Linked DNA regions of Arenibacter algicola. Each later gene encodes a partner of the first gene's protein in a complex. Links are inferred from orthologs where the notes say so. Each region holds a gene or a part of one and is shown on either strand. Other genes may lie near its edges. The genes, in order: trxB and trxA.

What was found.
Region 2: the proteins of trxB (region 1) and trxA are in contact, whole or in part, in a crystal structure (PDB 1F6M), measured with the Escherichia coli proteins. The link is inferred for Arenibacter algicola from one-to-one orthologs.

Annotation. Positions count from the first base shown.
Region 1 is NZ_JPOO01000001.1:2,249,717-2,265,750, reverse strand. The notes cover bases 6,384-9,195. They hold trxB (thioredoxin-disulfide reductase), read right to left. Parts: upstream 8,368-9,195; coding sequence 7,399-8,367; downstream 6,384-7,398. Other genes in these bases: U735_RS0109565 (universal stress protein), read right to left, coding at 8,601-9,195; U735_RS0109575 (hypothetical protein), read left to right, coding at 6,789-7,235; U735_RS0109580 (SusC/RagA family TonB-linked outer membrane protein), read right to left, coding at 6,384-6,538. Outside these bases: U735_RS0109595 (dipeptide epimerase), read left to right, coding at 1-807; U735_RS0109590 (pyridoxal phosphate-dependent aminotransferase family protein), read left to right, coding at 807-1,865; U735_RS0109585 (SusD/RagB family nutrient-binding outer membrane lipoprotein), read right to left, coding at 1,923-3,404; more of U735_RS0109580, read right to left, coding at 3,416-6,383; more of U735_RS0109565, read right to left, coding at 9,196-9,449; U735_RS0109560 (DnaJ C-terminal domain-containing protein), read left to right, coding at 9,777-10,670; U735_RS0109555 (chaperone modulator CbpM), read left to right, coding at 10,738-11,025; U735_RS0109550 (hypothetical protein), read left to right, coding at 11,226-11,441; U735_RS0109545 (UDP-glucose--hexose-1-phosphate uridylyltransferase), read right to left, coding at 11,506-12,549; galK (galactokinase), read right to left, coding at 12,555-13,685; U735_RS0109535 (formylglycine-generating enzyme family protein), read right to left, coding at 13,844-14,983; U735_RS0109530 (M28 family metallopeptidase), read right to left, coding at 15,028-16,008.
Region 2 is NZ_JPOO01000001.1:336,197-352,208, reverse strand. Bases 6,414-9,203 are described here. They hold trxA (thioredoxin), read right to left. Parts: upstream 8,073-9,203; coding sequence 7,755-8,072; downstream 6,414-7,754. Other genes in these bases: dnaE (DNA polymerase III subunit alpha), read right to left, coding at 8,233-9,203; U735_RS0101450 (DUF58 domain-containing protein), read right to left, coding at 6,629-7,558. In the rest of the region: U735_RS0101480 (relaxase/mobilization nuclease domain-containing protein), read right to left, coding at 1-1,800; U735_RS0101475 (hypothetical protein), read right to left, coding at 1,797-2,183; U735_RS0101465 (AAA family ATPase), read left to right, coding at 2,672-3,652; U735_RS0101460 (S8 family peptidase), read left to right, coding at 3,645-6,260; more of dnaE, read right to left, coding at 9,204-12,669; U735_RS0101435 (ferritin-like domain-containing protein), read right to left, coding at 12,824-13,291; U735_RS0101430 (30S ribosomal protein S16), read left to right, coding at 13,562-14,095; ribosome maturation factor RimM, read left to right, coding at 14,109-14,636; U735_RS0101420 (SET domain-containing protein), read left to right, coding at 14,854-15,441; U735_RS0101415 (sulfatase family protein), read left to right, coding at 15,556-16,012. UniProt on the Escherichia coli protein: Participates in various redox reactions through the reversible oxidation of its active center dithiol to a disulfide and catalyzes dithiol-disulfide exchange reactions.

The DNA.
Region 1 (16,034 bases):
GAAGGTTTCCAATTTAGGGAACCGGAAGCATTCCATGCGTACTTGGTATCCAAAAACTTGAGCAATTTTGCTATCTGCGCATTGGATCTTGCAGCCAACGACCTATATGGAAAAATACTGGGCAAACCATTATATGAAATATGGAATACGGATAACAGTAGCTATCCCATAACCAATTACACTATTGGACTGGATACCATTGAAAAAATGGTGGACAAAATGAAAGAAATGCCCTGGCCCATATATAAAATTAAACTAGGTACCGATAAAGATGTGGAGATAGTAAGGGAGCTGCGCAAACACACCGATGCCATTTTTAGGGTAGATGCCAATTGTGCATGGACGGCAGAGGAAACCATTGCCAATGCCCCTTTATTGAAGGATTTGGGCGTCGAGTTTCTGGAACAACCGCTTAAAGCGGATGATTGGACAGGTATGGAAGCAGTGATGCACCAAAGCGTTCTGCCAGTAATAGCCGATGAAAGCTGTATAGTGGAAAGTGATGTGGAGAAATGCGCGCTTCATTTTAACGGAATCAATATAAAATTGACAAAATGTGGCGGCCTTACCCCAGCTAGAAGAATGATCAAAAGGGCCAAGGAATTAAATCTACAAGTAATGGTGGGATGTATGACCGAATCCACTGTTGGTATATCGGCCATTGCCCAACTAATTCCGCAATTGGATTATGTGGATATGGACGGCGCCATGTTGTTAAAAGAAGATATTGCCGATGGGGTGATCATTCAGGATAACGGCAAGGTAATCTTTCCTACCTCTGGTGGGAGTGGAATAAGTTTACGTTGATGACTATTTATACCGATGGGTTCCCAGGTAGGGAAGTGGAGTTGGACCAAAAGAAATTTTTGTATTTTGGAGGTACTTCCTATTTGGGGTTGCAGACCGACGAAGCTTTTCAAGAAATCTTTATTTCCAATATCAGGAAATACGGCACCAATTATGGTGCATCCAGAAAATCCAATGTACGCCTTTCCGTTTATGAAAAAGCAGAACAATTCTTATGCCAATTGGTGGGGTGTGAGTCCAGTGCCACTTTATCTTCCGGATATTTGGCAGGACAATTGGTGAGACAAACCATGGATACCAAGGAGCATAGACTGTTCTATGCCCCCAATACCCATTCTGCCCTCTATTCCCCAACTCCATCAACAAAGCTGAAACCATACATCACTTTCACGGCCCTGAACATAGCCGTTAGATCCCATTTGGAAACTAATCAGGAAACTACTCCAGTGGTATTTTTGGATGCCATTGATTTTTCTGGGGCCAATTATCCCGATTTTGAGGGATTAAGAACACTGCCTTTGGAAAAGATAATTCTGGTGGTAGACGATTCCCATGGAATTGGAATTGTAGGTAAAAATGGCGGTGGTGTTTATAGTAGGCTGAAGGCATTAAACCCTAAGGAACTTATTGTTTGTTGTTCCTTGGGAAAAGGGTTCGGGATTCAGGCAGGGTCTATTTTTGGAACTGAAAAAAGAATTGAGCAGTTCATGGACACTCCCTTTTTTGGAGGGGCAAGTCCGGCAGCACCCGCAGCAGTGGCGTGTCTTATGGACGGAAAGGCACTCTTTCTTGAAAAAAGAGAAGCCTTGATCCATAATATAACCTTATTTATGTCCAATGTTAAAACTTTGGATAGATTTAAATTCATGGAGGGTCACCCTGCCTTCAGCTTTACAGATGAAAAGCTTGTCAGCTACCTGGAACGGCAAAATGTTTTGGTGACCAGTTTTCGTTATCCAGATGAGGATTCTCACCTTATGAGCAGAATTGTAATAAGTGCCCATCATAAAAAGGAGGATATCCTTTTATTATGTAATCTTATCAATTCATATTTATAAAACAAAACGGCCATCCAATAGGATGGCCGTTCTCTTTAACTGTTCCCTCTTATAAAATTAATTATCCCACCATACTGGGGTAACCGGGGATTGTTGGTTTGCCAAAACATTGGCCTCATTTCTATTCAACTCGGTTGAAGGATAAATGGCCCTTCTAAACCACTGTCCAAAATATTCACTATCATCACTTGCTTCCTCCAATCTTATTTGAAGGCCTGTGAAAACATCGGCAGAAAAATCATATCTTCTATAATCCACAAAAGTCTCTGGATTTAAAAAGTTGTTAATGTATTTTTCCTTCATGATATGATGCAACATGAGTCCTGCTTCACCCACGGCAATGGCCCCATCGGCCAAATAATCGGAGCCATCCACATCATACATATCCATACTGGCCTGTATACCTTCCAAATAAGCGGTGTACGCCTCGGAACTAGATCCTGTGCTTGTGGTGTTGCCTCCGTTGGCCAAAAAAGCAGCCTCCGCCTCAATAAATTTGGCTTCTGCATAACTGATCAGCAATAGTGGCGAATCTATACTGGTATAGTATCCATCCGTTTTAAAACGGGTATTGGCATCGCTACCATCAGGAGCTACTCCCTCTCCACCGCTCACAAAACCTTTCCACTCCGCTTCGTCCCCATTTTCGGCGAACAAAGGCAGTCTTGGATCTATGGTAAGAGCTGCGCTTTCAAATGGGTAATAATCTCCGTTCATAGAACTTACCAACTGACTGGCAATATCGTTGCTAAGGTTACCTGTAGACCTGGCCAAAATTTCTACGGAATACCAAGGGTTGATATTCTTCTCATTATAGTGCATCTCAAAATTATCGTCATTCGATGTAAAACCGTTGGCGATTGAAGTTAAAACCTCATTGGCAGTAACTGTACCTTTATTTACCAAATGCAACTGATATCTCGCTTTAATGGTGTAGGCAGCCCTTAACCACTGATCGGAATCACCCCCGTAGATAAGGTCCGAGCTTCCCAAGTTAAAACCTGAGTTATCAGTACCTTCCAAGGCAGTGATGGCCGAATTTAGAAGCGTGAATATTTCCGTGTATATCGATTCTTGGGTATCGAAGGTTGGAAAATTATTGTCCGGGCCGTCAGTAGCATCCGAATAGGGTATATTATCCCAGGTATCGGTAGCTATTCCAAGATTTATGGCAGTAAGAATATCCGATATAGCGCCAATATGCGTAGCGTTGGCCTCTGCAGCCTTCTCCTTAATCGCTTTAAGATTAGGTAAAATATAAAGGTATACCTGACTCCATAAGCCACTTGCTTCTGTTTGTCCGGCAGCTCCACCCCCGGTAGATACAAAGTTCTGCACATAATTTCCAAATGCCAATTCGGCAGATCGCTGCCCTTCCATGGTGCTATGAATTACCGGTGCCATTAGATCCTGCATTCTCAACTCCTCTAAGGTTGCTGTATTGGAAGGAGTATTTACATCAAAATAATCATCACTACACGAAACCTGCGCAACTAATAGAAGTGATAAAATTCCTGTTTTTATAATATTGTTTTTCATGTTTATCATATTTAGAATGAAATATTTAGACCGAAAGAGTAGCTTTGGCTCAACGGAACGCTAAGTCCTGTAAAACCGTAAACGTTGCTACCGGCACTATACTGGTTTCCTTCTGGGTCATAACCATCAAATGGGGTCCATACAAGAATATTGGATGCACTAACAGAAAGGCTTAGCTTCTCCATTTTAAGGTCCCTAGTAAATTTATTGTCCATGTCATAGGACAAACTAACATTGCGCAATTTAACCCAAGATGCATCCTGTACCAATACTTCAGCCGCCCTGTTATAGACATTTGAATTTCTATAATAATTCTGATCAATCAAAGCTGGTGTGGTGTTAGCAGTATAACCTCCGCTACCATTGTCCATTACTCCTTCCAAGACTACCTCTTCATCCCTGACCAAAGTACTCAAAGGATTACCATTTCTAATAGAATTTCTAAGACCGGAATCATAAAGATCCCCACCTTCCTTATATTCCAATAAGAAATTGAATCCTATTCCCTTCCATTTAAAATTACTGCCCAAGGAAGAAATGAAGTCCGGAAAGGCATTTCCAACCTTCACCCTTTCATCCAATACAATTTCTGGAAATCCATCGGCATCCAAATACCTTTGACCATCTTCGTATCTCCATTTATATCCATAAAGATTCCCCATTTTGTCTCCGGCCCTAATTTCCGAAGTAATTCCGGCAAACCCTGAATCCGCAAAAATAATAGACTCAATATCCTCTGGAATTTCCAAAACCTTTCCTTCACTGGTAGACCAGTTAAGAATTAATTCCCATCTAAAATCCTTGCTTCTAATAATGTCCGCACTAACCAACAATTCATGTCCAAATACCTCGTAGTCCCCTGCATTTCTTGTTATTCCTGAAAGTCCAGAAGAATAAGCGGTTCCAACGGTGAATATCTGATCTTTAACACGTGTTTTGTAGTAGGCATAATCCAATCTGATCCTATCTTTCATAAATCTAAGGTCCGCACCAAATTCTGTAGATTGGTTACGTTCCGGAACTATATCCAAATCTCCCAATAAGGTACTTCTCCTATATCCACCGGCGCTACCAAACGGAAAGTCCCCATCCACTACAAAATACTGGCCAACATCGCCAAAACCGGGTCCTTTACCTACCTCGGCCCAGGAAGCCCTAAGTTTACCAAAAGTAAAGACATCATTGTCTCCAAATACATCGGAAACATCATAGGCCAAACTGGCGGATGGATAAAAGAACGATCTATTTTCTTTGGGCAAGGTAGACAACCAGTCATTCCTACCTGTAACGGTCAAGAACAATTTGTCTTTGTATCCCAATTTCAATTCTCCAAAGGCACCAACGTTACGTAATTGTGTAACACTGTTGTCCAGAAAATAATTAATGGTGTTCCCTATTTCGTTAATACCTGGCACGTTCAGACCTTCTCCCCTAGCTTGGGCATACTCTCTTTTGGAATCGGAAATCTGATGTCCCAATGTAAGGTCTGTGGTAAAATCGTCAGACCAATCCTTGGTAAATGCAACCAAAAGGTTGGATTCCAAACCTGTAAAATTGATGTTTTGATTTAAGATAAAGCCGCCAACCTGTGAACCCCCATCCAGGTCTGCACCAACATATCTATTTCTTTGGTCAGAGTAATTATCTATTTGGGCAGCGTAGGTAACATTTACCCATTCCTTAGGACTCCAATTTAGAGTAGCATTTCCTATCCATCTATTTACATCATCTATTAGGCTACTTGTTTCCATTAAATACCTAGGGTTGTCAATTATCCCAAAAGAATAATCCCTTTCTGTACCATCGGCATTCATATAGTCGTTTATAGGAAAAGTCCCTGAAAAATAGGAAAGGGCACTCATAACGGATTTATCCCCTCCATTGGCCCTGCGTCCACCAGATTTAGTATAGGCGATAGAGGAATTTAATGTCAATTGATCAGAAATCTTATATCCTGCCTTAAACCTAAAATTATTCTTGCCATAATCCGTGTTTGGAAGAACCCCATCTTCTTGGTCTTTTCCCATGGACAAGAAGTAATCCAATTTTTCATTGGCTCCACTAATACTTACGTTTACTTGGGAATTAAAACCGGTTCTAAAAATATCGTAAGGACTGTAAAATTTATCTCCTGTCAAATCCACCACTGTGCCGTTGGACAGCGTATAGGAATCATCAGAATATCTGGGTCCCCAGCTATAAAAAGAGGTAGCATTCTGAACCCTATTGAAACCGGTTTCGGAATCTGGGTCGTATAGTGTCCTAGGAGCACCACTAAACCCTTCCCTATAAGTAGTTTGTAAGGAAGGTGTTGTTTGTATATCCCTAAATGTTGTTGAAGCCGTTACATTAATTTTGGCCTTCCCTTGTTTACCTTTTTTTGTAGTAATGATTATGGCACCGTTGGACGCCCTTACTCCGTAAAGTGCGGTTGCGGCAGCTCCTTTTAGCACGTTGAAACTTTCAATGTCCTCAGGGTTGATATCCCCAGCCCTGTTGGAAAAGGCAAATTGTTCGGAACTACTAGCGGAATTGGACCCTGCACTGGGCCTGACTTCCCCGGAAAAAGTATCGTTGTTCAGGGCTATCCCGTCAACAACAATTAAAGGTTGATTGCTCCTACTTGGATTAACGGAAGTAATACCCCTAATCAAGATATCCACACCGCCACCTGAGGATCCAGATGTTCTATTGATTTGAACCCCGGCAACCCTACCTTGCAAACTCTCCATAGGGTTTGATTGCCCCGCCAGGTTTAGGTCTTCAGTGTTAACCTGGGTTACGGAGTATCCCAAGGATTTTTGTTTCTTCTCCACACCAAAAGCCGTGACCACTACTTCGTCCAAAGCACTGGCGTCTTCAGATAAGACAATACTTAATTCGGCATTTGATCTAACCGTGATATCCTGCGATTTCATTCCTAAGTACGAAAAGCGCACAATATCTCCCTGCTTGGCGGCAATTATAAAATTACCATCAAAGTCAGTGGTGGTACCTGTGTTGGTCCCAACAATTAAAACGGTAACCCCTGGAAGTGGCATACCACTTTCATCTTTTACGTTACCGGAAACATTTTGTGCAAAGCCATGCCAAGTGAGCATGAAAGTGCACAACAACAATAGTTTTTGTATCATATTAGTTTGTTTTTATTAATCTGAGCTAAAAGTGATAAAAAAATCATAAAAATCAAACATTGACCGGTCGAAATGTGATTTATACAATAATAGCCCTACTTCTCAATGTTTTTATCACAAAATCAAGACTATAAACTGCTATTATTTAATTCCTTTTGATAAGATTTTTTTAACATATTCTCAGTTTCATATGTTAATATTCCAAAAAAGTCGTAACTTATAAGTATCTAAACTCATAAATGAAATCGCCATGAAAAAAATACTTGGAATAGTTTTCTTGATGTTGTTTTTGGTATCCGCGACCGAAATGGCATCCACAAAAATTCAAAACCCCAACACCTTGGAGGGTACTTGGGAATTAGTAAGCTTTAACAATTACGATGGTAACGATGTTGTAAAAACAATACCTCCAACAGATGGCTACCGTCAAATTAAAATGTTTTATAATGGAAAGGTAATGTGGACCCGATATGTCCCAACAGATTCCATTGAATGGTTCGGTTATGGCTCTTATAAGGCCACAGACAGTACCCTGACCGAAAAATTGGAATATATGTCCGCATCTATGAGGAAAGTTGCCAATGAAAATATGGAATGGCATATGGAACTCCAATTGGAGGGCGACAAATACAGCCAGATCTTTATTGATGCGGATGGGAACCGAATAAATTCTGAAAACTATAAACGTCTAAACTAGGTTTAGATCCTAGTTTGACTTTCCAGTAAAGTATAACAAATTTACACTCCATGACTAAAAAAACGATCTGCACCTGGAACGTAGGTTCCTAGTACAGATCGTTTCAAATAGCCCTTAATTCAAATGTTGCATTAAATTTAAGGCATCCTGATTCTAATATCGCCTAAGACGAAACTTCTTGATGGCTTTCTATGGTCGCCAAATATCGTTCCGCATCAAGTGCCGCCATACAGCCGGTACCGGCAGCCGTAACAGCCTGCCTATATTCCTTGTCTTGGACATCCCCACTGGCAAATACCCCTGGCTTACTAGTTTTGGTAGTTTTACCTTGGGTAATTATATACCCTGTTTCGTCCATTTCCAGTTGCCCCTTAAAAATATCGGTATTTGGTTTATGGCCAATAGCAATGAACAATCCTGTAATTGCAATGTCCTCTTTTTCACCGGTAATATTGTTCACCATTCTTAAACCTTCCACTACCTGATCGCCCAAAACGGTATCCACTTCCCTGTTATAACGAATTTCTATATTGTCCAAGCTGTTTACCCTATGTTGCATAGCCTTAGAAGCACGCATTTCGTCCCTTCGTACCAACATAGTAACTTTTTTACATATATTGGCCAAATAAGAAGCCTCTTCAGCAGCAGTATCCCCTGCCCCTACAATAGCTACTTCCTGTCCTTTATAAAAGAAACCATCACATACTGCACATGCAGATACACCACCTCCACGAAGTTTTTGTTCGCTAGGGATACCTAAATATTTCGCCGTAGCACCCGTGGAAATAATTACGGTTTCCGCTTCTATAACCTTACTGTCGTCTATGGTAACCTTGTGTATTCCACCTACTTCATCGCTAAAATCAACAGCGGTAGCCATACCTATACGTACCTCAGTACCAAATCTTTCGGCCTGTTTCTGTAATTGCATCATCATTGTAGGTCCGTCAACTCCATCTGGGTATCCAGGAAAGTTATCTACCTCTGTTGTTGTGGTCAATTGTCCACCAGGTTCCATTCCCGTATACAACACCGGCTTTAGATCTGCCCTAGATGCATATATAGCTGCAGTATAGCCTGCAGGTCCCGAACCAATAATCAACGTTTTTAAACGCTCTACTTTATCTGCCATAATAAAAACCTTCTATAATACTTGTTAGAAAACAAAAGTAGGATTTTCAATAAAAAACTTACGTCAAAAGTTATAAAAAGTTATTATAAAACTAGTTGCACAAACTATGGTTGTCACCCCTTTTCACGGAAACGTTACTTTTTGTTGTAAAATTGGGAATAGGTTTACTTAAGAAAGAAACCTGTTCATAGTCCTAGGGAAGTAGTAAAGCTTATTAGCAGTTCATAATTTGTCTACCCCAATAAGTGATAAGGCAAAACCATAAAAGGGATACTTGAATGAAAACCAATTTGATTTATTACAGGTTTTAAAAATAGATTCTCCAAAAAACTGTGCTTGTTCTTTACCATCACCAACATTTGGGGCTTCAACTCGGATTGAATACTATTAATGGCTTCTATAATTCCTTGATCCGGCAATTCATGAAACTTATGTTTAGTTTCCGCAAGTAAATGGTGTAATTTGCTTTTGTTCTTTTTCTGCTCTTCGTTGAGCTCATAACTGGATCGTACATGCATAATATCCAAAGTTGATTTATGTACCTTGGCTATAAACAATACCTGCTTTATCAATTCATAATTGTAGTCAATTTCATAATCGGTTGGAAATAGAATTTTCGTGGGCATCTTTACATCAAAATCGAAGGGGATTGCCAATACAGGGCATTTTGCCCTTTTAATGGTATGTACGGTACTACTGCCCAAAAATATTTCTTTTGCCCCAGTAGCTCCTTGGGTTCCCATAATTAAAAGGTCTATTTTTTTACTTTCTACCAGTTCATCAATAGCCTCCATAAGAACACTGAAGGCACTATAGGTTTTAAAATGATGTTTTGGGTTATTGAATTCAGAAATGACCTTTTGTTTTAGATCTTCCAATTTTGTTTCGGAATCTGTACGATAAATGTCACCTAACCCCAATTGTCCCGGACTGTGCAATAAATATTCGGACTGATAAATGGCGGGAGTATAGGTATGCAACAAATGAAAGGTACAATTCTCCTCTTTAAGCAAATGAACTGCATAGGAAATAGCCTTATAGGCATTATCGGAAAAATCCGTGGGTATCAAAATATTTTTCATGTGAATAATTTTTGTTGACCAATAGCGAAATAGTATCGAAATTTAAATGACAACTTTCAATAAGTACTGCTGTAATGAATTATTTTTTATCATAATCGAAGTAATACTTGGTTCCATTTTTATTTAAGTTACACCGAAATTTAGTGAAATAAAACAGATCGATTCATGATTTTAATCAGTTGGATCCACAACTGATTTAGATAATTTTGCAGAAGGTAACTTTAACCTAAAAATATTATATGAAGTAGGGTTGATATAAATTCAATTATAAAAATTGCAATTGACGTTTCAAAAATCGAATAAGTATAAAGCATAAATAACTTCCAGGTGAAATTTATAGACTACTACAAAATCTTGGGATTGGACAAAAGCGCCAGTCAAAGCGAAATAAAAAAGGCCTATCGGAAATTGGCCAGAAAACATCATCCAGATGTTAACCCCAATGACAAGGAGGCCGAAAAAAAGTTTAAGGAAATCAATGAAGCCAATGAGGTACTTAGCGATCCGGAAAAACGAAAAAAATACGACAAATACGGAAAGGATTGGGAGCATGCGGAAGAGTTTGAAAAAGCTAGGGCGTCCCAACAATCAGCCTACGGAAGTGGCGGTCAAAGCTATTCGCAAAGCTATGGAGAACATGATTTCTCTGACTTTTTCGAATCCATGTTTGGGGGTTCCGGTGGCTTTTCAGGAAGGGGAAGGGCCCGTTTTAGGGGCCAGGATCTAAATGCCGAGTTAAAATTGCACCTTAGGGATGTATTTACTACACACAAACAAACCCTTAATGTGAACGGTAAAAATATCAGAATTACAGTTCCTGCCGGAATTGAGAATGGGCAAACCATAAAAATTAGCGGTCATGGAGGTCCGGGCCATCAGGGAGGTCCTAAGGGCGACCTTTATATTACCTTTGGCATCATAAACGACACGGCCTTTAGAAGGGATGGCAACAACCTATACACTACTGTAAACCTGGACTTATATACAGCCCTTTTAGGCGGTGAAATAATGGTGAATACGTTTGACGGACAGGTGAAATTAAAGGTTAAACCAGAAACGCAGAACGGCACCAAAGTTAAATTAAAAGGCAAGGGCTTCCCTGTATACAAAAAACAGGACGTTTATGGGGATCTATATATTACCTACAACCTTGTTACCCCTACCAATTTAACGGCAAAAGAAAAAGAACTTTTTAAGGAATTGGCTAACCTGAGAAAATAATTTTATATATGAAAAGAGAAACCTTTACTAGGGTGCTGAACCAACACATTCATGAAATTTAATACTTATGGAACAGGAATATATACTGATTACCGATTTTTGCATGAGTTACAATATAGAAACCCATTTCGTGATGGAGCTTTATGAGTACGGACTGGTAGATGTCGTAGTTAAAGAAGATACACATTATCTTCCCATTCAGCAATTACCAAAAGCGGAAAAAATACTTAGACTCCATTCCGATCTAGACATCAACTTGGAAGGCATAGCGGTTATTACCCGACTACTAAAAAGGATGGAGAAAATGCAAAATGAAATTACCCAACTCAAAAATAAATTGGATCTATACAGATAGGGTTAATGGGCCAAAGGAGTTGTAATTACACCTTGAAATAGAAAAGATATTTGGACGCTACAAAGGTTTGTATATCCGCTATTCATTTTTAGTGTAATTATTAATGGAACAACACTATAGTTACCAAAACTGATTTATATCATTTTGGATATGGTCCTGGATGCCTAATTTCGTCTCGATTAATTTAAAACCTTGATCCCATGACGACACTGCTTAAAGTTGAACAGCTTATTTCCGAAGACAGCAAAAACATTATTTCCAGAAACCTAAGTCGGATTTTAGATTTAAAAATATTGGATATTGATGTTATCAATAAGACCATATCACTGGTCTACAACAACCCCTTTGTATTGGACAAGGCAAAAAAGGAATTGGGCCGAGTAGGTTATTCCCTTCAAACCCAAGACTCTCTCTAATCTCCATTGAAACTGTTCCCCCATGGAGATTTACACCATTTTCAAATATTATAATTTACTTTATTCAACCTAGTTGACTAAAGTGTTCATTGGATAAAGACTTCATTGTTTCGGCCGCCTGTTCCGCCGTAATATCGCGTTGTGGATTGGCAAACATTTCATAACCTACCATAAACTTTTTTACAGTTGCCGAACGCAATAAGGGTGGGTAAAATGACATATGGAAATGCCATTCCGGATGGTCCTTGCCATCTGTAGGTGCCTGATGTATTCCTGCAGAATATGGAAAGGAAGTGTTAAATATATTATCGTACTTAATAGTAAGCTGTTTTAGGATCTCTGCGTAGGATATCTTTTCGGACTCGGATAGTAAACCGATATGTGCCAATTTTTTTTTGGGAAGGATCATTGTCTCATAAGGCCATACTGCCCAGTACGGAATAAGCGCTACAAAATGCTCGTTTTCGACTATAACGCGCTCATCCAACTGTAATTCCTGTTCCAAATAATCCTCCAAAATACTTCTACCATGCTTTTCCCAATAAGTCTGCAGATTTCCTATTTTCTTATGTACTTCCTGTGGAATTTTATTCTGTGCCCAAATTTGTCCATGCGGGTGAGGGTTGCTACACCCCATTATGCCTCCTTTATTTTCAAAAATCTGAACGTGATTAATGCCGTCTACAGCCCCCAATTCCTTATACTCCTTTTGCCAAAGAGAGATTACGTCCGCAATTTCCGAAACGGACATTAAGGGTAAAGTAAGGGAGTGATTGGGCGAAAAGCAAACTACCTTACAGATACCTGATTCGGATTCGGCGTACAACAGGCCATTTTTATAGGACTCTTCCTTTACATTGGGCAATAGGGCCGAAAAATCGTTGACAAAGGAATATGGTTTTTCGTAACTGGGATTGAACTCCCCTCCCATTCTTTCGTTAGTAGGGCAAAGATAACATGAAGGGTCATAAACCGGCAGATCAGTAGTAGCACTTTTTTCGGTCTTTCCCTGCCATGGCCTTTTGGTCCTATGGGGAGAAACCAAAATCCATTCTCCTGTTAAAATATTTAACCTTCTATGGGGATTGTCATTAAAACTATTTGTCATTACGCTTAATTTTGAATGTAAGTTCCGGCACTAGGTTGTACCTCAAACGCCTCCAATTCAATATTGAAAGCCTCTTTATATGCACTCGTGGCTTCCTTCACAAACGCCTCCACCTTGTCTTTATGGACAATATTCAAGGTACAACCTCCGAATCCACCACCGGTTTGCCTAGCCCCTAACACAGCATCATACTGCTTTGAAAAATCAACCAAAAAATCAGACTCCGGACAGCTTACTTCGTATAATTTGCTGATCCCTTCATGTGCCTCATATAGTAAGGCTCCAAAAACTTTTAAATCATTGGCCTTTAAAGCATTGGCAGTCTGTAACACCCTATCGTTTTCACTAACAATAAAACTGCATCTTTTAAAAAGTGTTGCATCCATTGTCTGCTTAAATTCTTGAATCATAGTAGCTGTTACATCCCTTAACGACCTTACTTCCGGATATTGTTTCTGAATGATGGCTACACCTTCCTCACACTCCCGCTTCCTAGTATTATACTCGCTGGAGGCCAAGTTATGCGACACTTTTGTATTCAGCATGATCATCTTATACGGGTCTATTTTTATGGGGATTTGCTGATGTTCCAGTGTCTTGCAATCCAACAAAATAACGTGTCCCTTTTCACTCATTACAGAAGCAAATTGATCCATGATTCCACATTGGGTTCCTACAAAGGTATGCTCCGCCTTTTGCGAAAGTTGCACAATATCCATTTTGGAAAGTCCTAGATCAAACAGTTCATTGAGTCCAAATGCCAATCCACATTCCAAAGCAGCAGAAGAACTAAGACCCGAACCCATTGGCAATTTACTTTCAATAGTACAGTCGAACCCTCTCAACTTATCCGTTCTCAACAAAATTTCATTTAATACGCCCAATATGTAATTTTCCCATTCCACATTGCTCCTTGCAATATTATCCAATTGAAGGGTGAACCCGGTATTGTAACCCAAACTATAAAGGTTACATTCCTTATCCGAATTGTTCCTAATGAATTTAAAAGTAATTTTTTTCTCTATGGCCGTAGGCAATACATAGCCAAGATTATAATCTGTGTGCTCCCCTATCAGATTGATCCTTCCAGGGGATTCAACGACTAAATCAGGGGTGAAATTTTCAGGAAACGGCATAGACTTTAAGTGTATTAGGCCGCAAATATAAAAAAATATCTGTTATAAACGTATAATTTACATTTATAATAAATGAGTATAAAGCAAAACCTATCAACACAAAAAATCCCCTAGGCAACGCCAAAGGGGATTTAAAATCTTCAAAATAATAAAAACTGTTATTCTTCTTTTGTAAGCATATCTACTGTAGCTACTGTCCTAAATCCCAAATGCTCCAAGGAAGAATCCAAGCTGGAAGCCATCCTGGAGGAAATCCTATAACTGGCACAATAAGAAGCATTGCAAAGAAAGGATCCTCCCCTCATAACCTTTTCCTTGGCATAGGGCATATTTGGATTATATGGAGTGGCTGCTCCTTGGGGATTTACCACAGGACCATTCAAGGCTCCCAATTCCTTATAGTAATTGGTATTGTACCAATCGCTGGTCCATTCCCATACATTACCGGCCATATCGTATAGGCCAAAATCATTGGGAGGATAGGATTTAACTTTGGCGCGCTGTTCATAACCATCGGCCTTGCTATTGGTTACCGGAAATTCCCCTTCCCAGGTATTTGCCATTTGGGACAAATTGGAGTCCTCATCGCCCCAGAAATAGATACTTTCGGTTTTATTACCTCTGGCAGCCCTTTCCCACTCAGCCTCGGTAGGCAATCTTCTACCGGCCCATTCACAATAGGCCAGAGCATCCTCGTAGGCCACTTGTACCACAGGTTCATTATCCTTTCCTTTAATGCTGCTTCCCGGTCCGTTGGGTTGTTTCCAATTGGCCCCTATGGTCCAGTTCCACCATTGTGAAAAATCGTATAGGTTGGGCACAGAAGTTTTAGTTTTTTTGAAGGTCAAAGAGCCCGGTTGTAAAATAGAATCATGGGGTTTGGGTGTACCCTCTGGAACCTGGGTTTTCATTTCCTCCCAATCTATTGCCCGCTCGGCCACAGTAACATAACCTGTTTCCTTAACAAATATTGCGAATTGGGCATTGGTCACCTCCGTAACATCCATGAAAAACCCATTTACTTTTACCATGTGCGCAGGCTTTTCATGGTCCATTGCCATTTTATCTTGGGGTACGGCACCTTGGATAAACTCACCCCCGGGAATCCATACCATGCCATCCGGTGCTTTTATATTTTCCGGTTTTTCTATCAAAATAGGAGTTGTGTCGACTACCGATTCCGCAACAACAGTCATTGGGGCACTACTTTCAACCTTATCGACCGACTTCTTATCCTCCTTACATTGTACCATCAAAGCCAGTATTAAAAAGACACCTAAAACATTAATTTTTTGCATTCTATAGTTTTTAATCCTTACAAATGTAAAGAACCAAAATGATTCTAATCCCCTTGCGGAATAAATTTCATGTCATAAGGTGTTGAACCCACTTTCATAATGGCATTAAATATATACTGGCAAACCTGTTTTTGACCCTCAAAGTTAATCAGGTCAACCGTATCCTCAGGGGTATGGTATTGTGGATGCCCACCTGTATGGATTCCTAGTACGGAAATATTTTTTTTATAAAAGGAAACATGATCCGATCCTCCTACAGAGCCGGCATGTACTACTGGCGACAAGCCCAATGGAGGCCCCAAATCCTTCATTAACTCTTCTCCCCCTGGAAAGGTTCCGGCTCCGCCCATATAAACCTGCTTGGCATCGTTTAACCTGCCCACCATATCCATATTGATCATTAATTTAATCTGTAATAATGGTACAACAGGATTGTCCACAAAATATTTGCTGCCCAATAGTCCCTGTTCTTCTGCTCCAAAAGCGACCAACAAAACACTTCTTTTTAACTCGGTCTTGTGGGCCATTAGCATCTCCCCTATTTCCAATAGAGCTGAAGTCCCGCTGGCGTTATCATCTGCACCATGGTGTATCCCAATTTTATCGGACTTTGATGACGGTCCGCCCCCCATGCCCAAATGGTCATAATGGGCACCCAATACAATATATTCATTCTTCAATAATGGATCGTTACCTTCTATAAGGCCTATAACATTCCATGTCTCAACGGCATTTTTGGGCAACTCCACTTTCTTCACCCTTAATTGGGCCAAAAACGGCTGCTTATAGGATTTCATAATAGGAGCTATCCCCGACTTTTTAAAATCCTTTGTTATATACCTAACAATCTTTTTGTTGATTTTTCCCCCGGGATATCTCCCCGAATTTTTATCCGATGTCAAGAATAAAATATGGTCTTTTAATTCCTTTTCCGTAATTTCTTCTTGGGCCATTGAAAAATTCACCCATAATGCAACTATAAGTAAAATGATGTAAAATCCCCTTTTGTAAAAATCCTTAAACATAAAACACTAAATTATTTAAGCAGGTA
Region 2 (16,012 bases), 1.9 Mb from region 1 along the record:
GCCTTTCGCATTGAAAAGGGCGATATAGTCCTTCGGGGATTTTTCGAACGGGGCATGCATCCGTTCCGCATTCTTTATATAGGGAGCCAAGGCTACCATTTCATATTGTTTTTTGTAAACTGGGTTCATTTTTTCATAAAGTTTCGGAAAAATCATGGGCAGAAAAATGGCCAATGCCGTCAACTTGGGACTGTTTTCGGAAGACCGTTCCAAAAGCATTTGGAGCATCAAATGGTTTTGACGGACGAATCCCGAGGATACATATTTTTCCATATTCTCGGGGATAGGCAAACGTCCTAACGGAACAGGAACCGTATGCCTGTTCGAATTGGTGAAGGACAATTTGTTCTCATTGTACTTTACGCCCAAGGATTGGAACAGAAGACGAACGCTTCCCTCTTTTGTACCCACCTCGAAAATTTCTTTTTTTAGTACATCACCGATAAGTTGGAACTTGTTTTCCAAGGCTTCCTTTTCCTTTTTCGTTTCCAATTCGCATAACCTTTCCCTGACCATAGGAAACGCATCTTCTACCGCTTTCCTGAATTCTTTTCTCTGATTTGTTGGGAAATATCCTTCCAAAAAATTATGGTTATTTGAAACCATCAAGCTCGGAACGATATTGCAGAAATTCCTGGTCATGATATGTTCCGAGAGCAACCCGTTCTGTTTCTGGGATTTCAGATACGATGTGGTCAATGCCTCTTTTATCACTTTTTGGATTTCCAATTTGAACTGTTTACCTTCGGTATCGATTTTCGTGGGTTCGTTAACGTTCCCAAAAATATCCAAACGGTTCTGCATTCTAATGTTCGGGCTCAACTCCCTTTCTGTGAACACATACCCCGATTTGTCATAGATGGTGTAACCCTCGATGGCGTCTTGGCTTTCCTCCCATTTTATGTCGATGCATTGATACTCCTTCAGGACATTTTCCAGTTCCCTCGGCTGGATGGTTTTGAAAAGACCATAGGTGGTCTCGATCTGTTTTAATAGCCTTTTGCGGTGCATGGGCAACATTTTGGATTTGGAATGTGTATCGAAGACCTTTTGCAGTTTCGGGCCGCTCAACTTTCGGTGTACGGCGGACCCGTTTATGAACCTTGTCCGATAGCCTTTTTGGTTGTTCAGGCCATAGGCTACTCCTATCCTTCCCGTTTCGCTTGTGGTGGTTCTTAATTCGATATGATAGGGCTTAACAAGTTTCGCCAGTTCCTCGAAACTCCGCACCTTATACTTTTGGTTGATGCCGTTCAGTACATCCTGTAAATAGAACTTCGTTCCTTTTTCCACATCCATACCGAACTGTAGTTCGGGCAATCGGTATATCGGGAGTTGTCTTTTCTGTTTTGTCGTCGGTGCCTTTGACAGGCGGTATTTCTTTTCCAGGTGCTGCCGTGTAGCCATGCTCCTTCTATGGCTATTGAAGATTTCGAGCACTTTTCCATCTTCTTTTACGATAGTGGATACGATATGGACGTGTTCGTGCTTGGTATCATTATGCCGTACCACTACATAGGGCTGTTCCCCATAGCCCATTTCTTGCATGTATTCTTCGGAGATTTTAAAAAACGTACCGTCATCAAGGTGTTCGCTATGGGGAAGGTTCAGGCTGATATGGGCATAGCGGTTCTTGGTGGCGTTGCGCTGTCCCTGAAAGTGCAGCACGCTCCCGAAAAACTTTGGCGATATGCTTTGGGAAAATGTGTTGCCGTAACCGAGTACGCGCATACCTTCTTTTCCGAAGACATAGTTCAATGTCCCCTGACAGGTTTCTCCATAACTGATCTTTGCTATCAACTTGTTTGTTCCATTATTGTAATTTCTATAAGGTTATGCAGCAGTTCATTGGTCTTCTGTATTTCATTTTGTAAACTACTGTTCGGACTTCTCAGGTTCTTGTGGTGGGCTATCTTGACCAATTGGTTGATGTTGTTTCCTATCTTGTTGACATGATAGGCAAGATTTGAAGTATCGGGAAGCCTATCCTTTTCCTCTGCTTCGCTGTGCAAAACCAATCTTCTCAACAACGGACTTATCGTTCCTCTTTCCGAAATATCCAAGTCATAGGATTCGCAGATTTTCCTCAATCCTTCATATTCCGTATCGTTGAACCGTAGCATCACGTTATGGTACCGTTTCATTTTCCCCAATCGTTTTCGGCCTCTTTTTCGTTGTTCCATTTTCGTTGCTTTTTAAAGCAAAACACTTCGTCAGAAGTAGACAATTCTAAGTTACTTAGAATGCACCTCGCTATCTGTTTCATAGATAAATTTAGCATATTAATTTTGAATTTAACTAACTTATTATCAATATGTTATACTTCAAAAACATATGAATACATATGGCTTCAAATGGGTCTAGATAGTAGATTTAAATGGTCTAATATGGTGTTGAAAAAATGGAAGGAAATATGGAAATGTTCAAATTTGTGACTAGGGAGAGAAAAAGACAAGCGGCCTTTCCGCCGCTTGGGTTTTTGCGCGGCCGCGAGGGGGTTCAAAAAAATGGAACGAAAAGATCCCGAATGCGAACCGGCGCAGCGGTTAGCTCGGGAAGTCTTGAAGTGGAAGGTTTTTGAACTTCCGCAGGTGGCAGGCCCAACAAAAAATCAACCTAGGATAAACTAAAAAAAGCTGATTGTCCTAGGAATTATATAAATTTGTATCAAATGGCTAGAGCGGACCTCCTTTTAAAACTTGTCAAATCCGGGATAAATGGTAATATGACCCTTTTCAAAAAAGTGGTCGAGTCCATTATTGCCGAAGAAAAGAGCAAACAGCATCATGTTGTGGCAAAACAGCTTACGGAGGCACTGAATGAGTCAAACAGAACAAATACCAAAACAACTATCCAGAGTCGTTTACTGGATGAAAAGCTGGACAACTTTTTGTATCGAATCTACCCCAACAAATCGTTGGATGATGTCATTATTAATGATAGCAATGAAAAAGTAATCCAAGACTTTATCCAAGAGCACTTACGGAGTGATTTGTTAAGATCCTATAATCTAGAACCGCGAAACAGAATTTTACTAGCGGGTCCTCCTGGAAATGGAAAAACCTCCTTAGCTGAGGTTATTGCCCAATCTTTAATGGTCCCTTTTTATGTTATCCGCTACGATGGAATTATTGGTAGTTATCTTGGCGAGACAGCTAGCCGATTAAAGGCTATGTTTGATTTTATACGAACACAGGAATGTGTCCTATTTTTTGATGAGTTTGATGCTATAGGCAAAGAACGTGGCGATATTCATGAGACAGGAGAGATAAAAAGGGTCGTCAGTTCATTACTATTACAAATTGATAGACTTCCAAGTTATGTGGTAGTCGTCGCAGCCACCAATCATCCAGAACTTCTTGATAAGGCGGTATGGAGACGCTTTCAAATACGTTTGGAACTTGAAGCACCGGATAAGGATATGATTGAACTCTGGTTGCGAAAATTTCAGGCTAAGGTAAAATACGATTTACAATATCCTATTTCCAAAATAGCATCAAAACTAGTTGGAAATAACTTTTCAGAAGTTGAAGAATTTATACTGGCCCTAGAAAGAAAATATATATTATCACTTCCTGAGGTAAACGTTCAGCGGGTCGTGGACGAATGTTTGGATGAAATGGAAAAGAAATACTCTTTGAAAAATGAGTAAAAAGCCTTTATTGATTTTTCCTTCCCCTGCCACGGCACAAAGGTCGAACAAGTCCGGCGGTCCCGGTTCGATTAGATTCCCAGATAAACAAAGTCAGATTACCAAACATGGTCCGAGAATCACCGAATTAGATACAGTGCTTGCTAACCAAACAGCCTCCTTACAATCCTCTATCGACAATATTATCCCTGAAATGGTCCTTGTGCTAGAAACAGCAGGTGAAATAGATGAATTTTTCAAGGCTGCCCAACATACTCCTGGGATGGAGTTTCTCGCGGAATTTGAGGCAGAGCTTGAAGCCGACCTAGAGTTTTATGTCAAAGATAAAGAAGACAAACCGACTGATAAGCCCATTGACACCCGTTTCTATCTTACAATGACCAATCAGCGGGCACTGCAAGAACTTCTAAAGTACTGGAACGAATACCAAAAGGAAAGTGAAAACCAGCACTTTAAACGCGGTACTACAAAGTTCAGAACTATTTTCGAACAATTAAGGGATATAAGACCTTATGGAGTGGCAGATAGGATTCGTGATACTGGCCTTCAGGAGTATATCGATGAAATGAAATCATTCCATTTTGATTATGTTCGCTTTGAAATTGAATTGGCATACAAGGATGATAAAAATAGAAACTTGGCCGCCTACAACGAGGTTATCGCTCTACTTGGAATTCAAGAGGGTTTTGGTGTCCTTAACTCAAGGACAATGATTCCTGAGATTGGCTACCATGCTTTCATTGCCCAAGCCCCGATAGCGTCCTTTGATGACTTAACCGAAAACAGCAATGTGTTATTTCTTAAAAGTCAGCAGATTCTATTTTTTCGACCGGTCGGCCAAACTGTATTACGTGTTCCAGAAGAAAATGAACTTCTTCCAACCACTAAAACCGTAGAAGTTGATAAAACCAACAGAGAGCCTGTAGTAGCACTTTTCGATGGTATGCCATTGGAAAATCATCAATTGCTCAGAAATAGATTGATTGTCGATGACCCCGATGAATTTGCCACCAATTATCTAAGTAACGCGCGAATTCACGGAACTTCTATGGCTTCTCTTATTCTTCATGGAGATTTAAACGCTCCGAACTCTGCTGTTCTGGATACACCGATATACGTGAGGCCCATAATGAAATTAAATTCATTGCCTCACTTTCAAGAAGAGGCCTTACCAGATGACCGACTCCCACTTGATTTGATACACAGGGCAGTACTACGAATGAAAGTAGGGGAAAATGGAAATGCACCTACAGCCCCAAAAGTTCGATTTATCAATCTATCCATTGGTGATCCTTTCAGACCATTTCATTTCAATATTAGTTCTTGGGCAAAACTTCTCGATTGGCTAGCGTATGAATTTGACCTCCTTTTTATCATTAGTGCAGGAAATTATGTTGAACAACTAGTTTTAAATGTAGGTGAACAAGAATTTGATGGTCTTTCCATTGAAGAAATTGAGAACCTTGTACTACAAGAAATAGTCAAAACCAACTATAACCGCAAAATATTGACCCCATCCGAAAGCATCAACAATCTTACGGTAGGAGCGACACATCGCGATTATTCTAATCCCGGAAACCTTCATCAAAGAAAAGATGTCATCGATTCTCCAGAATTGCCCTCTCCTATAAGTAGAATAGGTTTTGGTTATCGCAAGGGCATAAAGCCGGATATACTAATGCCGGGCGGAAGAAAACTATACCGTAAAGCTCCCATACAACCAAATCCTGCCCAGACTATATTGCGTATGGAATCCTCCGTTTCGGCAGCAAATCCTCCAGGAAGCCAAGTGGCTATGCCATCCCAACAGGGAAGAACTGACGGAATAGGATATTTATGTGGAACAAGCAACTCCGCTGCTCTGACTTCCAGACTGGCAGTTCAATTGCACGAAGTTCTGTCAACGCTTACCTTGGACGACGGTTCACTTCTGGATAGTAACTATTTAACTGTGTTGATTAAAAGTTTGTTGGTGCACAGTGCAGGTTGGGGAAAAGGTTCCGAAAAACTGCTAGAGATTGTAAAAAATCAGCCAGGAGTAGCGAATAAAACTATCAGAAGAAACACTTTACCGTACCTAGGTTACGGCAATATTGACCCAGAAAGGATTCTCTACTGCACAGACAAAAGAGTTACGTTGCTAGGTTATGGTGCACTTTCAAAAGGTAATGCCCATTTGTATAGTTTTCCGCTTCCAACCACCATAAGTCAAAAACAAATAAAAAAAAGACTTACGGTTACCTTGTCTTATCATAGTCCCTTGAATTTTAAAACGAGAAAATACAGATCTGCCCATTTGTACTTTGATAATCCAAAGCGTAATGGTCACCTCGAATTAAAACGGCTCTCTTATGACTTTAATGCAGCTCAGTCAGGAACTGTACAACATGATATCATGGAAGGAGATAAAGCCGATGTTTTTGTTGATGGGGATTCATTAAATATTAAAATAAATTGCAGGGAAGATGCAAGCAAATTGGGCCACGGTACTTTTGTCAAATATGGTTTGGCCGTTACGCTCGAAATAGCAGAAAATGTAGATGTACAAATCTATGAAGAAATTCAGCAAAGGCTAAGGACCCGTATTCGTTCAGGAGTATCAACTTAAAGCCGAAAGCTATATTTATTTATAAATCTCCGATTATAGACCTAAACCTTTTCCCCTTCTCTTTTTGTTGCTTTGCTCGACTGATCCGTTATATTGACTTAAGATATGACTTTTTAATATTCTTTAAAATATTGAATACTAAACCCTTGGATGTTTATAAATAGTTTATAAACGAGAAACTAAAAAAGCCCTCACATCTGTGAAGGCCTTGTTTTATTAGCGGTCCGGACGGGACTCGAACCCGCGACCCCCTGCGTGACAGGCAGGTATTCTAACCAACTGAACTACCGAACCGTGGCGTTTAGCGAGTGCAAATATACACCCCTTATTTAATTGCACAAACAATTTTATAAAAATAATGCAAGTTTCTACATAAATTTTTGGCGCTCCACCATAAAGGTGTTCATTATCAGGGAGAAACTATCCTTTACATCTACCTCCACATATTTAATTTTATATTGGGCACATTTTAGTCTCAATTCTGTGAAGTAGGATCCCACCTCCCTTTCATAGGCTTCTTTTACAGAATCGGCATAAAGATCAATATGGGTCCCTGTTTCCACATCAAGAAAACGCTTGGGAGTATTTTCAAAATCAAAGGAGTATTCCGTTTCCTTATCCATGATATGGAAAAGGATAACCTCATGTTTATTGTACTTTATATGCCGCAGTGCATCGAACAACTGTCCGTCATCCCCGGAAGATTGAAACATGTCCGTAAAAAGTACAATTAAACTTCTTCTTTTTAATTTTTCCGCAATCTGGTGCAAATAGGTATAGGTCTCGGTCTGCTTGGCCGGTTTTGTTTCCTGACCAATCTCGCTTAATTTGGCCAACAACATTTGGTGATGCCTTTCACTACTCTTTTCCGAAGAATAGAAATTGTATTGATCGCTATATACACTTAAGCCCACCGCATCCCGCTGTCTTTTAAGTATGTTCATCAACGAGGCAATGGCCAGGACCCCAAAACCAATTTTATTAAGGTTGTCAAGACTCAAAGAACCAACCTCTGGATAATACATGGAGGCCGAATTGTCCAAGATCATATGACAGCGTAAATTGGTCTCCTCCTCGTAACGCTTGGTATATAACTTATCCGTCTTTGCAAACAACTTCCAATCTATATGCTTGGTGCTTTCCCCATTATTGTAGATTTTATGCTCGGCAAATTCTGCGGAAAATCCATGAAAGGGACTTTTATGAATACCACTGATAAACCCTTCCACTACCTGACCTGCCAATAATTCCAGATTCTGGAACAAACTTGCCTTATGTAGTTCGGATTGTAGGTTCATTTAGCTAAGATAATGAAGATATTGACTTATCGGAAAATAGAAACTCCCAAAAATTGGGAGGTCATATTAAATACGCTGTAATCAACCCCTATTTTCTGGAGCTTCCACCCTTTTTATTGGAAATTAGGCATAAAAAAATCCCGCTAACAGCAGGATTTTTTTATCATTTATATTCCCCTTAGGGAATCAGTGAAGGCTATAGTAATGCATCAATAGCATCGGTATATACCTTTTTAGGGGAAACACCAACCTGTCTGTTAACGATTTCACCATTTTTGAACACCAATACCGTTGGAATATTTCTTACGCCGTATTTAGCAGCAAACTCTTGGTTGGCGTCCACATCTACCTTACCAACAACGGCCTTACCATCATACTCGGTACTTACCTCATCGATAATAGGACCTACCATTCTACAAGGACCACACCATGCTGCCCAAAAATCCACTACTACTGGTTTATCACTTTTTAAAACTACCTCATCAAAAGTAGCATCTGTTATTTCTAATGCCATGTTTCGTTATTTTTAAATATTATACAAATTTAGACAATTATTTTGCCTTTTCCTTACTAAGATTATATTCGTTTTGACTATGGCTAAATTGATAAAACCTATTCTTTTTAATCACATTGCACTTGCGTGGAATTTTGACCATAATATTAGTTTAAAACCTTTAGTTCAACTTGTAATGTACGTCTTTTTCATTGAGCTGAAGAAGCAATTCACTTGATATTTGGATTTTTTGTTTTCTACAGGTCATGTTTACCTTTATCTGCTCCTCCATCTCATACACCACAAAACTAAGTGGATGATCGCCCTTATGCGATACCAACGTATCCTTAAGGTCCAATATGCTTTCCTCCTTCAATTGTGATATATCCAACTTAATGGTGAGTTTTTTGGCAAAGGTTTCCATAACGTCCTGCAGCATCATAATCATATTAAACTGCATCCTGGGATCTCCTTTTTTTCCGGTATCTCGGTTCATCCAACCTTCACGTACAAACACCTTGACATATGCAAAAGAATTGATCATCAGGAAATGACGATATTTTAAATACTCCTCCCCGAACATTCTAAATTCAAAGGTATCCGTATAATCTTCCATGGTAAACATGGCCCATCCCTTGCCATTTTTGGAAACCCGGTGCTGCACATCGGTAATTACCCCGGCAAAGGAGACCTCTCTATTTACTATAGCCTCCAAATCATTTAAATTGGAAAGGCTCGCATTGCAGAAGGCCTTAATCTCTGCATTAAAATCGTCCAAGGGGTGACCGGAAATATAGATTCCCACTACTTCTTTTTCCCTTCTCAATTTTCCCATGGTGCCCCATTCCTCACAGGGCGGGACCACAGGTTCCGGAATCTGAACATCACTGGCTTCACCAAACAGACTAACTTGTGATGAATTTTCATTCTCTTGAAATTTGGCCCCATACTTCATGGCTTTTTCCAAAAAGGTAATTCCGTCCCCCTCATCATAAAAATACTGCGCCCTATGAGTATCCCCAAATGAATCGAAGCCTCCGGCAACCGCCAGGTTCTCAAAGGCCTTTTTATTGGCCGCCCTTAGATCTATTCGTTTGGCCAGATCAAAAACAGATTTATAAGGTCCGTCTTTCTTTCTGTTCTCAACTATGGTTTCCACCGCACCCCGGCCAACACCTTTTACGGCCCCCATGCCAAAACGGACCGCACCGGCATCGTTTACGGCAAACTTATAGTAGGATTCGTTTACATCTGGCCCCAATACCTGTAATCCCATACGCTTACACTCTTCCATAAAGAAGGTAACCTGCTTTATGTCGTTCATGTTATTGGAAAGTACCGCGGCCATATATTCCGCAGGGTAATGCGCTTTGCAATAGGCGGTCTGGTAGGCAATCCATGCGTAACAGGTAGAGTGCGACTTGTTAAAGGCGTAGGCCGCAAATGCTTCCCAATCTTTCCAGATTTTCTCCAGCTTGTCTACGGCATGTCCTTTCTCCGAAGCCTGCTTTATAAATTGCGGCTTCATCTTATCCAGGACATACTTCTGCTTTTTCCCCATCGCCTTACGCAAAACATCGGCCTCACCCTTGGTGAAATCGGCCAACTTCTGCGAGAGGAGCATTACCTGCTCCTGGTAGACTGTAATGCCGTATGTTTCTGCCAAATACTCCTCGCAGGCATCCAGGTCATATATAATTTCCTCGGTACCATGCTTACGGGCTATGAAACTGGGAATGTATTCCATTGGACCGGGACGGTACAAGGCGTTCATGGCAATAAGATCCGCAAAAACGGTAGGTTTTAAAGCCCTCATGTGTTTTTGCATCCCGGGGGATTCATACTGGAACACCCCAACGGTTTCCCCACGCTGGAAAAGCTCGTATGTCTTTTCATCATCCAAGGGAAAATTCTCCGGATCCAATTCTATACCGTGTTTGGCCTTTACTATTTTAACGGTATCCTTGATCAAGGTCAAAGTTTTTAACCCCAAGAAATCCATTTTTAGCAAGCCTGCACTTTCTACCACAGAGTTATCGAACTGGGTACAATACATATCGGAGTCCTTCGCCAAGGCAACAGGAACGAACTTGGTAATGTCATCAGGGGTAATAATTACCCCGCAGGCATGTATACCGGTGTTACGCACCGATCCTTCCAATATATAAGCCTGGTTAAGGGTTTCCGACTCCAGGCCTTCACCTTCGGAAATAGCCAGCAACTCGTTGATCTTGATCAGTTCCTCGCTATTGAATTTTTCTTTTAAGGTTTTTTCATCGACCCCAATAATCTTTTTCAACTTGGACATATTGGGAATCAGCTTGGCCATACGGTCCGCATCCCCCAACGGCAGATCCAAGGCACGTGCCGTATCCCTGATAGATGACTTTGCCGCCATGGTACCATAGGTAATGATCTGGGCCACCTGATTGGAACCGTATTTATCTATTACATAGTCCATTACCCTTCCACGGCCTTCATCATCAAAGTCAATATCGATATCGGGCATGGACACACGATCTGGATTTAGGAATCTCTCAAAAAGCAGATCGTACTTAATAGGGTCCAAATTGGTTATCCATAAACAATAGGCAACTGCGGAACCTGCTGCGGATCCCCGACCGGGACCAACGGACACATCCATATTACGTGCGGCCCTAATAAAATCCTCTACGATCAGGAAATAACCAGGATATCCGGTCTTCTCAATTACCTTAAGCTCAAAATCGAGTCGCTCATCAATTTCAGGGGTAATTTCACCATATCTCTTTTTAGCCCCTTCATAGGTGATATGTCGGAGATATTTATTCTCCCCACGTTTTCCACCATCCAATTTATCCTCTTCGAACCTAAATTCTTCCGGAATATCAAAAGCAGGCAATAAGACATCGCGGGCAAGGGTAAATGTTTCTACCTTATCTATTACTTCCTGAATGTTGGTAATGGCTTCAGGAATATCCTTGAACAGGTCCTTCATTTCATCAGAGGACTTAAAGTAATATTCCTTATTGGGCAGGCCATATCGGTAACCCCGGCCACGACCTATAGGAGTGGCCTGTTTTTCACCATCTTTTACACAAAGCAAAATATCATGTGCATGCGCATTCTCCTTTTCCAGATAATAGGTGTTGTTGGTGGCAACCAATTTTACATTGTGCTTTTGGGCAAACTGGATCAAGACCTGATTTACACGATCTTCATCCTCCTGACCGTGACGCATAATTTCCATATACAGGTCATCCCCAAAAGTGTCCTTCCACCAAAGTAAGGCTTCCTCCGCCTGGTTCTCCCCAACATTTAAAACTTTACTGGGCACTTCCCCGTAAAGGTTTCCGGTAAGTACAATGATATCCTCTTTGTACTGTTCTATCACCTTTTTATCTATACGCGGAACATAATACTTCCCATCCACAAAGGCAATGGACGACATTTTTGCCAAATTTAAATATCCATTTTTGTTTTTGGCAAGCATTACTATTTGATACCCATTATCCTTCTGGGATTTATTGGTGTGATCCTCGCAAACTTGAAATTCGCACCCTATAATCGGTGTAATCTCCACCTCTGGTTCCGGAAGTTCCTGTAGTGGCTCCTGCCCCTCTTCCAAGGTTCCGTTTACAGTGGCTTCATAGCGCTTTAAATTTTCTTCGTTTCTGGCAACAACCCCCTTATTATGGTTAATGACCCCATTAACAAAATGAAAGGCCCCCATCATATTCGCGTGGTCCGTCATGGCCACCGCCGGCATTTTAGCTTTTGCTGTGGCAGAGATCAGCGCGGGAATACTAATGGTAGATTGTAGAATGGAAAACTGTGTATGATTATGGAGATGGGCAAAGTTTGCCGTTTCCAAAGTGGCCAAATTTTCCTTTATTTCCTCCTTGGAAATTCCACCAGAATCTTTCTCCCATAAGGCATCGGCTATTTTTTTTGATGCCTTTTTTAGGTTGATGTGCTTTAAACCTATTAATTGTATTTCTTGCGGATTGGCCTCGGAGAAATTTTTAAAATAATCGGGCTTCACATCCAATTGCTCGGCCGTATATTCATTTCTACGCACCAGTTCAAGAAAGCAACGGGTAGTAGCCTCCACATCGGCTGTAGCATTGTGCGCTTCTCCAAAAGGTTCACCGAACAAGTATTGATGCAGTTCCGTTAAGGTCGGTAATTTAAACTTACCGCCACGTCCACCAGGAATCTGACATAATTGAGCTGTATGCTCGGTACAGGTATCCAACACCGGCAATTCCTGTAAGGAATTTTCAACCTGGTACCTGTGGAACTCGGCACCCATAATGTTTAGATCGAATCCCACATTCTGGCCTACAACAAACTTGGTTTTGGAAAGTGCCGCGTTGAATTTTTCCAATACCTCCCCGATCGGAACCCCTTGTTGCTGTGCCAACTCCGTAGAAATCCCATGAATCTGTTCCGCATCGTAGGGAATATTAAAACCATCCGGCTGCACCAAATAGTCCTGGCTTTCCACCAAATTGCCCATAGCATCGTGCAACTGCCAGGCAATTTGTATACAGCGCGGCCAATTGTCGGTGTCCGTATAAGGGGCATCCCAACGTTTGGGTAATCCAGTGGTTTCCGTATCAAAAATAAGGTACATAGAGCGGGTTTATGTGATGGGATTGGAAGTGGTAAAAATAAGGAAATAGCACTTAAAGGGAAAGGGCATTTATTAGGAGTTATCAACGTTGCCAAAAGCAAAGAACCAGATGTTTCCATCTGGTTCCAATATACTATTTATAAAATATTAGGTCCTACGCTATTCGCTCATGGATATTGGCCACAGTCAATGAAGATTTAATGGCATCCCTATGTCTTTTCAACATACTCTCCGTGGATGGCGGAAGTACAACTCCCTTATCATATAAAATCTCATTATATTCCTCAAGACTTGCCTTTTCCCCACGCTCTACTTCTTCCAGCAGTTGTTCTTGTTCATTGGAGGCCATGGCCGCCTTAAGATTCATCCACGCCCTGTGAATATCACCTTTTATGCTTCCGTCCTGTTCTGGCAATTCCCCATATTGCAAAATTTCACTTTTAAGCTCTTGGGCAAATTTTCCACGTTGGGCCGCCCTGTCCTTTAAAAATGTATTGATAGTTGGATTATCTATTTTATCCATTGCCAATTTAAATCCTTTTTCGGCATCATAATTTTTTACCAATAGGTTGTTTAACCCGTCTGAAATTTTTTCTGAATACTTCATGTTATCTCTCTTCATTTTTAATTAGTCATTTTGGCCAGCGACTTTCGCCAACCCTTATAACAAACTATAAAAATTGTATATAACTCCAAATCCAAGGGCGACTTTAGCCCGAGTTTAACAGCTTTTCTTAAGAAATGTTAAGCCATTTGCGCACAATAATTGAATTTTAGCCCAAATATTTGATAACCACATTAAAAGAAATATTATATTTGCACCCGCTTAGGAAGAACCTAGCGAAAAAAGAATTAATAACCAAGGGTCGGGCACCCTACAAATTAATGTGATATGCCAGTTAGAATTAGATTACAAAGACACGGAAAAAAAGGAAAACCTTTTTATTGGGTAGTAGCTGCGGATTCCCGCGCTAAAAGAGACGGTAAATACTTGGAGAAATTAGGTATTTACAATCCAAATACCAACCCTGCAACCATAGAATTGGATGTTGACAGTTCTGTAAAATGGTTGGATAACGGTGCACAGCCGTCTGAAACTGCAAAAAGAATTTTATCTTATAAAGGAGTCCTTTTAAAGCACCATTTATTGGGCGGTGTTCGTAAAGGCGCCTTGACCGAAGAGCAAGTTGAAGAAAAATTCAATGCTTGGTTGGAAGAAAAAGCAAATATTGTTGGTTCTAAAGTAGATAGTTTAGCCAAGGCTGAAGCCGATGCTAAAGCAAAAGCTTTGAAAGCCGAGAAAGAGGTTAACGAAAAGCGTATGGCCGCTGCTGCAGAAGCAGAAGCACCAGCTGCAGAAGAAGAAGTAGCCGAAGATACTGCTGCTCCTGCCGAAGCTCCTGAAGAGACCAAAGAAACAGAATAGCTAATAGAAAACGATGACAAAGGAAGAGTGTTTCTACCTCGGTAAAATCGTTTCTAAACATAGCTTTAAGGGAGAGGTACTCATTAAATTGGATACCGACGAACCCGAATTGTACGAAAAATTGGAATCAGTATTCGTTTCCCTCGGAAACAATCTGGTTCCTTTTTTTATAGAAAAAAGTCAACTTCACAAATCCAGCCTATTGCGCGTACGGTTTGAGGAGGTTGCCGATGAATCGGACGCCGACAAGGTAATGGGCTCCGAAATATACCTCCCACTTAAATTTTTGCCCAAACTAAAAGGCAATAAGTTCTATTACCACGAGGTAATTGGCTTTGCCATGGAAGACAAGGTCCATGGGAATATTGGAATTATCCAAAGCATTAACGACACCACTTCCCAAGCCCTATTTGAGATAGAAAAAGGCGACAAACAATTACTTATTCCGGTCAGGGACGAGATTATAGTTAAGGTAGACCGTGAAAACAAGACTATTTTTGTTGACACCCCGGAAGGATTGGTCGACCTTTATTTATCCTAAAATGCCCCCCTTTTTAATTTTTCTCCCGCTATAAAACGAATGATAATTTTATCTATCTTTCTTTATTGCATTTCTTATTGATCGGGCCAAATCCAAAAATATTTTGCCCTTTGGATTTAGCTAGTCAAATTGTTTAAAAGAGGGATCTCTTAAATATATTTTGATATGCAAATGAAAACAACTATTCAGTATTCACGAGATTATTTTATGCGTTAAAATGATTCATCCCAAAACAGAATTACAATTCATCAATAAGGAGATCGGCTATGGCGTAGTAGCCACAGAATTTATTCCTGCCGGAACCATAACCTGGGTTTTGGATAAGTTGGACCGCGAATTTACCCCGGCCGAATTGGAATCCTTGGAACCTATTTATCAGTCCATATTGGATACTTATACCTTTAGGGACAACAAGGGAAGATTTATACTTTGCTGGGACAACGCCAGATATGTAAACCACAGTTTTAATTCCAACTGCCTTACCACAGCCTATGATTTTGAGGTAGCCATAAGGGATATCCATGTAGGGGAACAACTAACGGACGACTATGGATATTTGAACATACCACAACCCTTCAGGGGAATTGATGAAGGCACGAAACGAAAGGTGGTATATCCGGATGACCTCCTGAAATATTACAAAGTATGGGACAAAAAACTACAACAGGTGTTTCCGAAAATCCCACAATTGAACCAACCCTTAAAGCCCTTGATTTCAGAAAATCTTTGGAATTTGGTAAGCTCAATTTCCGAAGGAAAAATAATGATGGATTCCATTAAAAACAACTATTATAACGGGGATTAGCAGGGACAACAGCCACTCCCAAAAGTGCAATACCAATTATCGGATATACTACTTACAATTATTAGGTCATAACATTTCAAAAATATTATTTTAGCTTTATCAAAAACTAAAATAATGTTCAGAAATCTTTCCTTGTTTATCCTTTCATTGGTTTTATTTTCCTGCGCGGAAAAGAAAAAAGAATTGCAACCCGAAGTTCCACCCAATGTAATTTTGATTTTCACCGATGATCAGGGATATCAGGATGTAGGTACTTTTGGCTCCCCAAATATTGAAACCCCCCATTTGGACCAAATGGCAAAAGATGGGATAAAACTCACCAGCTTTTATTCCGCGCAACCCATATGTTCCGCTTCAAGAGCAGGAATATTGACCGGCTGCTACCCCAACCGTATTGGCATACACAACGCCTTGGGACCAGGTAGCCCCACAGGAATAAATGCATCGGAGATGACAATAGCGGAAATGCTGAAAAACATTGGGTACAAAACCGCTATTTTTGGAAAATGGCATTTGGGAGATAGCCCAAAATTCTTACCTACGAGACATGGCTTCGATGAATTCTTTGGCA